3 regions of the Moorella sp. E308F genome follow, and region 3 is predicted to be linked to each of the others. Evidence: riboswitches for the same ligand, from Rfam matches in the RefSeq annotation. Region 3 holds a riboswitch; each other region holds the start of a gene.

The links. Region 3 has a riboswitch for cyclic di-GMP ahead of E308F_RS11235 (type II secretion system F family protein). Riboswitches for the same ligand answer to the same signal wherever they lie in the genome.
Region 1: linked by a shared signal. The riboswitch ahead of flgB (flagellar basal body rod protein FlgB) and the one ahead of E308F_RS11235 (type II secretion system F family protein) in region 3 are both predicted to bind cyclic di-GMP.
Region 2: linked by a shared signal. The riboswitch ahead of E308F_RS16720 (methyl-accepting chemotaxis protein) and the one ahead of E308F_RS11235 (type II secretion system F family protein) in region 3 are both predicted to bind cyclic di-GMP.

Annotation. Positions count from the first base shown of each region.
Region 1 is NZ_BJKN01000003.1:366,431-369,700, forward strand. Features, by position in the region: gene flgN (flagellar export chaperone FlgN) at 1-333, shown strand, start outside; gene E308F_RS14565 (AbrB/MazE/SpoVT family DNA-binding domain-containing protein) at 375-578, shown strand; gene E308F_RS14570 (Uma2 family endonuclease) at 619-1,188, opposite strand; cyclic di-GMP riboswitch class I at 1,472-1,607, shown strand; gene flgB (flagellar basal body rod protein FlgB) at 1,769-2,167, shown strand; gene flgC (flagellar basal body rod protein FlgC) at 2,170-2,595, shown strand; gene fliE (flagellar hook-basal body complex protein FliE) at 2,934-3,245, shown strand.
Region 2 is NZ_BJKN01000001.1:1,162,659-1,165,928, forward strand. Features, by position in the region: gene E308F_RS05835 (M1 family aminopeptidase) at 1-610, shown strand, start outside; gene E308F_RS05840 (polysaccharide deacetylase family protein) at 682-1,650, shown strand; cyclic di-GMP riboswitch class I at 1,725-1,813, shown strand; gene E308F_RS16720 (methyl-accepting chemotaxis protein) at 1,883-3,270, shown strand, end outside.
Region 3 is NZ_BJKN01000002.1:941,717-944,986, forward strand. Features, by position in the region: gene E308F_RS11230 (prepilin-type N-terminal cleavage/methylation domain-containing protein) at 1-467, opposite strand, end outside; gene E308F_RS11235 (type II secretion system F family protein) at 713-1,921, opposite strand; cyclic di-GMP riboswitch class I at 1,977-2,059, opposite strand; gene E308F_RS11240 (type IV pilus twitching motility protein PilT) at 2,115-3,134, opposite strand.

The DNA of each region.
Region 1 (3,270 bases), on a different contig from region 3:
TCCTGGAGGGAAAGGCTGACCCGGGCGCGGCAGGCTACCCGGCAGCTTGAAGAATTCCTGGTATTAGTTTCAGGGTGTGAAGCTCTGGAGTGGGAAAAGATTGAGTTCCTGCCAGAGGCAACCCGCCAGGAGCTGGCCGGGGCTACCCGGCAGGTGCGATCCCTTTGGGAGGAATGCCGGCATTTGCAGGAAGCTAATCTAAAAAATATACAAAAAGCTATGGCAGCGATTAAGTTGGAATTGGAGCAGGTACAAACAGCCCGGCAAATGGCCCGGGCCTACAGACGGGAAAATAAAACCGCTGTACCCCGGTGTCTGGACCGGCGGCTATGAGTTAAGAAGGGGCAGCGAGCGGGGGCAGGAGAAGGAAGACCATGAGCAAGCAGATTGAAATAACAAAACTATCAAGCCGGGGGCAGGTAGTTATCCCGAAAGAGATCCGGCAGCAGCTGGGATGGGAAACGGGCGATCACGTGGCTGTGGAAGTGCAGGGGGATATGGTAATCCTGCGGCGCCTGCAGCTGGAAAGCTGCCGGCAAGAAAGGCACCAGCAGGTGAGGATGAGTTTAATCAAGTAGATGAAGAAACGGGTGCGGGGAAAGCGGTAAAAGCCCGGGGCTAATCTCCCGGTAAAATATCCTGGACGGGAATGTTTAGCCCCGGGAAAGCCAGCGGTGAAATATGGTCGCCGCGCCCGTATTCTTTAACCTCTCTATACCCGGAGGGCGAAGGCAGGCGATAGGCAGTCACCTGCTGCGCCTGCAGGTTAACCAGCCATACTTCCTTAACCCCACCCTTTGCATAGAGGTTTGCCTTTACTTCGCGGTCATAAGCCATCGAAGTGTCGGACACCTCGACTAACAACAATACGTCCTCCGGCCGGGGGTGGAAAGAAGCATAATAATCATCACGGGCCTTAAGCAACATCAAGTCAGGCTGGGGTTCCGAGTGTTGGTCCAGGCGTAAAGGGTTGTTGGTGTCTACCAGGGCATTATCGCCTATTTTGGTGCTAAAGATATGAAGCAGCCGTCTGACACACGCGGCGTGCCTGGTCCCTATCGGCACCATCTCTATAATCTCCCCCTCGATCAGCTCTACCCGGTCGTCTTCTCCCAGGATGCCTGCCCGGGCCATCTGGTAAAACTCCTCAACAGTAAAACGTCGGCGAGGAACCTCGACTGCCGCCATTCTTTAGACCCCCCTTTCTTCTGTCCTTCCCTTAATGTTATATATTATAGCCCTATATCCTTTCCAGGATGATTGTCGTATCTATACCGAATCCCAGGCCGGTTGGGATGGCTATATTATACCACAGTTGGAAGCGAAATCTTTAGAGGAAAGAAAAATAGGAAGCTGTTCCCGGAGGGGTGGAACGGCTCATTTTTTTGGTTGATTTTCTCCCGACATGCAGGAATTTGGCAAATCGTGTTGAATAAATATCGAAAATACAACGGTAAAATTTTCTTACTCCGGGCGTCAAGGGCAAGCTCTCCGAAAGGGGATGCGCGCAAAGCCATGGGTCTAAGGTCCGTGTCTTCCGGGGCAGGGCTTGTACGCTTCTTGTTTCTAGCCCCGGGGTGAAGGACTATGACTGCCAGGCCGCCGTTCCCGGTTCCTTTGAGACGCCCGGTAAACGGGCTTTTCTTTTAGGACTAAAGTCCCAGACTAATTTGGGCCTTAAGCCCGATACCCAAATTCCCATAGAAATGCTAAAGTGGTAACCGCTGGAGAAAAATATCGTTTTTCCGGGAAAGAGGGGGAAACCTGGATGTTTATGACGCCGGCTTTATATGTCCTGGAAAAGGCCCTGGACACGGCGGCTTTACGCCAGCGGGTCATCGCCCACAACATCGCCAACGTCAATACCCCGGGCTTCAAGCGCTATGATGTCTCCTTTGAAGAGAAACTCGGCCAGGCCCTGGGACTGGAGCCGGGTCTAACCCTGTACCGTACGAACCCCTATCATCTGCCGTCAGCCAGTCTGGATCTTACCCCGGAGGTTAATCAGGATAACAGCACCACGATGCGTCAGGACGGCAATAACGTAGATATCGACCGGGAGATGGTCGACCTGGCCCAGAACAGCTTGAACTTTAACTTTGCCGTCCAGCAGCTAAACGGCCGGCTGGCCATGCTGCGCTATGTGATTAACGAAGGGAGGCGGTAGGGGTGGAATTATTGCCGGCCCTGGCTATCAGCGCTTCCGGCCTTACGGCCGAGCGCCTGCGCCTGGACCTAATTGCCAACAATCTAGCCAATATCAATACCACCAGGACACCCCGGGGCGGCCCCTACCGGCGGCAGGTGCCGGTTTTTGCGGAGAAACTGCGGGAAGCGCTGGGACAGTCGCCGGACCAGGCTCCGGGCAGGGGAGTGGAGGTCGCGGCTATTGTTGAGGATAACACGCCGCCCCGCCTGGTATACGACCCGTCGCACCCGGATGCCGACCCTGATGGTTATGTGGCATTGCCCAATATCAATATCGTTAATGAAATGGTGGACATGATCACCGCCACCAGGGCCTATGAGGCCAACGTCACCGTCCTTAATGCGGCCAAGGCCATGACCATGAAGGCCCTGGAGATCGGGCGTTAGAGGTATGGTATGGCTGCCGCCCCAGCCATGAAGTATGAAAATATATGGCTGGGAAAAGGGGCTGGAGGGTACAGGCGGAGGGCGACTTGGTTCGAGGCGTCAGCAAACTCAGCGAAGCCGTAGCGAGGCGGCGGTGAACGGGATGGGGATCGTAACGTGGCTTAGGAATAAGAAGTAGCACACCCCGTGATGCATGATTGAAACGCCAAAAGTTTAGCCACCCCCGCCGCCGAGCAAGGCTGAGCGCTAAGTTTGCTAGCTGAGAACCACCGGAGCCCGGAGGCTGTACCCTCCAGCCTGAAGGAAGCTGGGTTATAACTTTCAGGAGGAAAATGCACATGCTCCTTTCACCTGTATCCCTTTTAATGCCGGCTCCCCTTCAGGAGAGCCAGCAGTCCCGGCCCGTTCCCCAGGGTACAGGAGCCGTAGCCGGGTCTTTTGCAGAAATCCTGATGGAAAAACTGGGGGAAATCAATACCCTGCAGCAGCAGGCCGATGCCCTCACCCAGGAGTACCTGGCCGGTAAAATCGAGGACGTTCACCAGGTCATGCTGGCCCTGGAACAGGCCAACCTTTCCCTCCAGCTGGCCGTGCAGGTGCGCAATAAGGTCGTGGAGGCTTACCAGGAAATCTCCCGCATGCAGTTCTAGTGCCGTCCTTGAGCCGGGTCGGCAG
Region 2 (3,270 bases), on a different contig from region 3:
TGAGCAGGCAGCGGCCGCCCTGGAGGCAGCCGGCCGGGCTTTAGAATTTTTCCAGGCAATTTATGGACCCTATCCCTACAGCTACCTGCACCTGGCTTTTGTCCCCCTGGATAACCTGGCCGGCATGGAATACCCGGGCTTTATTATTTTAAGTAACCGCAAAAATTATAGTCCTGCTACCGTTGTCCATGAGGTTGCCCACCAGTGGTGGTACAACTTGGTGGGGAACGATAGCATCCATGCGGCCTGGATTGACGAAGGCCTGGCCGAGTACAGCACTCTCCTTTTTTACCGCCAGCGCGATCCGGTCCTTTACCAGGCTAAACTGGCCGAGATCGGGCGCCTGGCGGAACAGACAGCTCAACCTATTAACTTATCCCTTGAGGAATATGGTAATGAGCAGGTCTACCGCCAGGCCGTCTATAACCGGGGAGCCATATTCTGGTTGGAGCTGGAAGCTGTCGCCGGTACAGCCAGGCTCCAGCAGGCCCTGGCTTATGTCCAACGTTATTACCGCTATGAAATCGTCCCTCCGCAAGCTATGATTGCTATTCTTACATATTATGGCAAACTGGCGGCAGCCAATTTTACGTCATATTTACGGAACTAACGGCCCTGAAAAACGTCTAATAAAGTAGAAAGTACTGCATGAAAAAAAGCGGGCAGGAGGGGCGAACCGGTATGAGCCAGGCAGGTAAATTTGTGGTGGGGCACTGGCCCTGGGTGGCCAGGATTGGCAGGTACCCGCGGGCGATCTGGCCGGTTGCGTTGCTGCAGCTGGGGTACCTGGTGGTAATAGCTGCTTTAATGGCGGTTGTAACCACCATTGGCGGTGCCGGCTGGCTTCAGTCTGGAACTGCCGGGCCGGAGATAAGCTCCCCGCCTTCTCCAGAACATTACCAGATGGCCGGTGGCGATCCGGGAATGTCTATCGCCCCTGTTGAACCCGTGGCTATACCGCCACCCCCACCCCGGCCGGCGCCGGCCGCCCCGGAGCCGCAGTCCCAACGCGGGCTCCAGCCTCTGCGCCAGGTACCGGAGGCCGGCCGCCGGGTGGCCCTGACCTTTGACGACGGCCCTTTTCCCCGGTGGACAGGACGTTATTTAGCCGTACTGGCAGCTACCAGAACCCAGGCCACTTTCTTTATGGTCGGGCGACAGGCTGAAGCCCACCCGGAGCTGGTCAGGGCAGCCCTGGAAGGCGGCCACGAAATAGCCAGCCACTCCTGGCGTCATGCCAACCTGGGAAAGGTGACCCGGGCTGAAGCTGAGGCCGACCTCCGCAAGGCGGCTGCCGCCCTGGAGAAAATAAGCGGCCGGCCGGTAAAATATTTCCGTCCCCCTTATGGCGCCATGGGACCCAATTTGCTGGCTGCAGCAGCCGGGCTGGGCACCCCAACAGTTACCTGGAGCGTAGATCCCCGTGACTGGTCCAATCCCGGCCCCGGGGCCATCGTCCAGCACGTCCTGGCTAATGTCCGGGATGGAGGCATTATCCTCCTTCATGAAGGCCGTCCCGGCACCTTGGTGGCCCTGCCGCTCCTGATTAAGGGGTTACGGGATAAAGGCTATGAACTGGTAACCATATCCGAGCTGATAGCCCGGGGCGAAAAAACCGGTAATAGTACTACTGCCGTGGAAAGCCAATAGGAGAACTTCTTAATTGGTATATCTTGCATAATAATGGCTTCCTGCGTTATAATTAAGGCGAAAATAGAAAAAATTCCCCGAAAAGGCAAACCTGCCGAAAGGCAGGGGCGCAAAGCTACAGGGTCTAAAGCCCGGCTACGGGCCAGGACAGCCAGTTGCCGCGGGTGGGACGGGGCTACCCAGGGGGTAGCTTTTATTATTTATTAACCAACCGGAGGAGGGGTTTCCATTTATGCGTTTGCACTTATTTAAAAAGAAAGGCCGGGCAGGGCAACCGGCGGGTCAAGAGCCGCCCGGATTACCCCGCCCGGTAAAGGCCCGGGTAGGTTTTTTCAGCCGCTGGCGGCTGGGAAGGAAATTAACAGCCGGCTTTATCCTTATCATTATGATTTTTGTTGCCGTAGTGGTCTATGTCAATTTTAATCTCCAGCAGGTAGACCGGCTTTCCCGGGAAGTAACCCTGGCCCATGAGCAGAACATGCTCTTTACCGAGATGACCAACGCCGTGTGGGATGCCTACCGCCGGGCCACCGATTACATAATCAATGGTTCCCAGACCCATGTGGCGGCCTTTGACGACGCCATGAAGCGTTTCAATGACGCCCGCGCCCGGCTGGAACAACAACAACTCGACAGCCAGGTGGCCGGGTATCTCGCGGCCATGACCCAGGCTGCCAAGAGTTTTACCGATACCTTCAAGAACAGCATCGTCAACACCAGCCAGGAAGACCGCATGGCGGCCCTGCCTATTTTGAGTTTCCAGATGGGGGCCTCCCTGGATAACATCAACAATATCGCCAACCACATGGCCAAAGGAATGATCGATAAAAACACCCTAGCCGAAAACCGGCTAACGGCCGCTGTGACGGGAGCGCGGGCAGTACTGGTAAGCGGCCTTCTCCTGGCTCTGATTCTGGGGCTGCTGGTAGCATGGTTTATCAGGCGCATGGTCGGTAAATCCCTGGGCCAGGTAGCTGCCTACGCTACGCGGATCGCCGGCGGTGATCTCACTGCCGAACCCCTTCAAGTTATAACCAACGATGAGGTGGGCAAGCTGGCCGCTGCTTTTAACACTATGGGAGAAAACCTGCGCCAGCTTATCGGCCAGGTGCGGGAGATGACTAACCAGGTGGCCGCGGCCAGCCAGGACCTGGCCCGCATGTCCCAGGAGCTGGGGGACGCCGCCCGCCAGGTGGCCGCCACCACCCAGGAAATGGCCAAAGGCGCCGAAGACCAGGCCCAGCAGGTCAGCGAGACGGCGGCCGCGACTGACGCCCAGGTGACCAGGGTGGAAGAAGTCCATCGCAACACCGAGGATATGGCAGCCGCCTCCGACCAGGCCGCAGCTAAGGCCAGCGAAGGTGCCCGGGCGGTGGCCGAAGCCACCCAGCAAATGGAGGCCATCTCCATGCGCATGGAAAGCCTGGCCGGGGCTGTAGAGGAGCTCGGAGCCCGTTCCCAGCAGATTGGCCAGATTGTAGGTGTTATCTCCGGCATTGCCGAGCAGACCAATCTCCTGGCCCTGAATGCGGCCATTGAAGCGGCCCGGGCCGGGGAACAGGGACGCGGCTTTGCCGTCGTTGCCGATGAGGTGCGGAAACTGGCCGAGCAGTCGGCCGA
Region 3 (3,270 bases):
CCCAGGTCAGCTAGCAATTTGTCGGAAGCGCTGTCCGGTACACTATCAAGTGTCAAATACCTAGCAGCATCTTCGTTGCCATCTCCGTCCCAATCTTTATCTTCGTCATTATTATAGACATAACTTCCGCCCCACGGGTTCTTGCTCGGCCAGCGCTCCAGATAGGGGCCGTTCCAGCCAGTTACGCTTACGCTAGAACTTGGGCCTACAAAATGGACTATATTATTGTTACTACTTCCTCCAATACCATCTACTGGCCAAACGCCTGTATCGGTATAATAATTCAGCGCTGCCGCCTTAATCGCCTTGTAGTCCGCTTCGGCGGCCGCCACCTTGCCCTTTTCGATGGCCTTGAAGGCGTTGGGGGCGACGATGGCGGCCAAAATGCCGATAATGGCAATAACAACAAGAAGCTCCACCAGGGTGAAACCCCGCTGGTCCCGCGCCTTTTTCAGTCTCTGCCACATCAATCAATCAACCTCCCTGATTTTTTTGCCTGCGCTTTTTACTTTCCTGCTGCCAGCCCGCCGGGGAAACCTACAAGTAAATCACCCCCCTCTTACCCGCATTATTATCCCCGATCTCAAACGCGGCAGTACGCAGAGTTATCCTTGCACTCCTCGACATGGAACCGCCGGCCAGGGCATTGTCATGAGGGCAGGCTGCTAGGATAGCCACCGGCAAAATGAGAAAAAAGATACCCCGCGCGCCTCTACCTTATGCCGCCCAGCATCTGAAAGTAGGGAAGAAAGACCGAAATTACGATAAGCCCTACTATGCTGCCGAGGCCGACGATGAGGACGGGTTCTATCAGTGAAGCCAGGCGGGCCACGACCGCCTCCACCTCCTGCTCATAAAGACCCGCCACTCGTTCGAGCATGGCATCCAGGGCCCCAGTTTCCTCGCCTACCGTAATCATCTCCACCACCATGGGAGGGAAGACGCCGCTCGCTTCCAGTGGAGTCGCCAGGCTCTGCCCGTCGCGAACGCTTTCTGCCGCCCGCTCCACCGCGCCGGCCACCACAGCATTGCCCACCGTACGCCGAACTATTTCCAGGGCCAGCAGGACCGGTACACCGCTGTGCAGGAGGGTACCCAGGGTGCGGCTGAAACGAGATAGAACCGCCTTATGATGCAGGGGACCGAAAATTGGTAAACGAAGGAATAAACGGTCGACCTGGTAGCGCCCCGCTGGCCTTTGCTGCCAGCGGTAAAACCCGTAACCGGCGCCGGCCAGGAAAAAGACCAGAAAAGGCCACAAGCGCCGTAACCATTCACTTAGCCCCAGAACCAGGCGCGTCGGCCAGGGCAGGGGCACCTGCAGGCTGTTCAACATGACCTGGAAGGAAGGCAGGACATAAGTCAGGAGAAAAATAACTACCAGGAGGGCAACCATGCTGACTATCGCCGGGTAGGTCAGGGCCGACTTGACCTTTTCCTCTACTTCATGTTCCCGTTCCAGGTGCCCGGCCAGGCGCTCCAGGGTCTCGTCCAGGGCCCCGCCCAGCTCCCCGGCCTCGACGGTATGGATGAAGATAGGCGGGAAGACCCGGGGCTGCCGTTCCAGCGCCCGGTAAAAGGCCTCCCCGGACTCCAGGTCCTGGAGAAGCATACCGATACTTTCTCGCAGGGAAGGATTTTCTGCCTGTCGCTGTAAAATATGCAAGGCCGTCACAATCGGCAGGCCAGCCCCCAGCATGGTCGCCAGCTGGCGGCTGAAGAGGGCCAGGTCGCGACGGGATACCGGCCGCCGGAAAAGGCGCCGCCATTCCCGGGCTGGGGTTACAACCGCCGGCCGGCAGTAAGTAATAAAAATCCCCTGCCGGCGCAGTTCCCGGATGGCCAGTTCCTGGCTTTCCGCTTCAATTGTCCCGCTAACTGCATTCCCCCTGGCATCCCTTCCCCGGTAGGCAAAATTCATGCTTTCCCTCCAAAATATAAATAGCCACCGGCAACAGGGAAAGATAGAACTCTTCCCCGGCAGCCCGGCGGCCATGACAGCGTCTACAGGCCCGTAGCTTTGCGCCCCCGGCTTTCGCCGGGTTTGCCTTGAACGAGGATATATGGACATTTATTCGTCATAAAAAGGCAAATTCCTGCTAATCCTGGCGCCGTTAACCATTATTTAATTCTCTATCCGCTATCATACCCCTGGTGACCAGCTGCCGCAGAGCCATGTCCATGGTCTGCATGCCGTAGCGGGCTCCCGTCTGCATGCTGGAAACAATCTGGTGGGTTTTACCCTCGCGGATGAGATTCTTAACAGCCGGGGTAGCAATCAGCACTTCCACGGCTGCCACCCGGCCCTTCCTGTCGGCCCGCGGTAAAAGCTGCTGGGTGATAACCCCTTCCAGGGTGTCGGCCAGCTGGATGCGGACCTGCCCCTGCTGGTGGGGCGGGAAAACGTCAATGATCCGGTCAATGCTCTGGATGGCACTGCTGGTATGTAAAGTCGCCAGGACCAGGTGACCCGTTTCCGCGGCCGTGATGGCCGTGGCAATAGTCTCCAAATCCCGCATCTCGCCGACCAGGATAACATCAGGGTCCTGGCGCAGGGCGGCCCGCAGGGCACTGGCAAAGGAACGGGTATCTGAACCCACTTCCCGCTGGTTGACGATGCTACGGCGGTGCTGGTGCAGGTATTCAATGGGGTCTTCCAGGGTAATAATATGGCAGCTGCGTTCCCGGTTGATTTTATCCACCATGGCCGCCAGAGTGGTGGACTTGCCGCTACCCGTCGGCCCCGTCACCAGGACCAGGCCGTGCTGTCGTTCCGCCAGCTCGGCCACCACCGGCGGTAATCCCAGGGTTTCCAGGCTGGGTATCTCCCTGGGTATAAGGCGGATGGCTGCGCTAACGCTTCCCCGCTGGTGAAAGACATTCACCCGGAAACGGCTTACGCCGGGCAGGGAGTAAGCCAGGTCTATTTCTCCCCGCTCTTGCAATACCTCCCACCTCTCGCCCACCATAGGCCGTACCAGGCTGGCTGTCATTCCGGAATCCAGGGGCTCCCACTGGCGCTGGACTTGGAGTTCGCCGTGGACCCGGAAAACCGGCGGCAGGCCGACAGAGAGATGGACATCGGAGGCCCCGGCGGCAGCCGCCGCCCGCAGGATGGTTTCAATGTCGAACATTTTAATCCTCCCGGATAAAGCCAGGATAACAAACGCAAGGATTTTTAATAGCCAACTGCTACCAATGTTAATAAACAACGTATAGTGCCGGGCTAACTGCAAAGGGCAGAACTATGAATTCAAGATCAATGGAAGT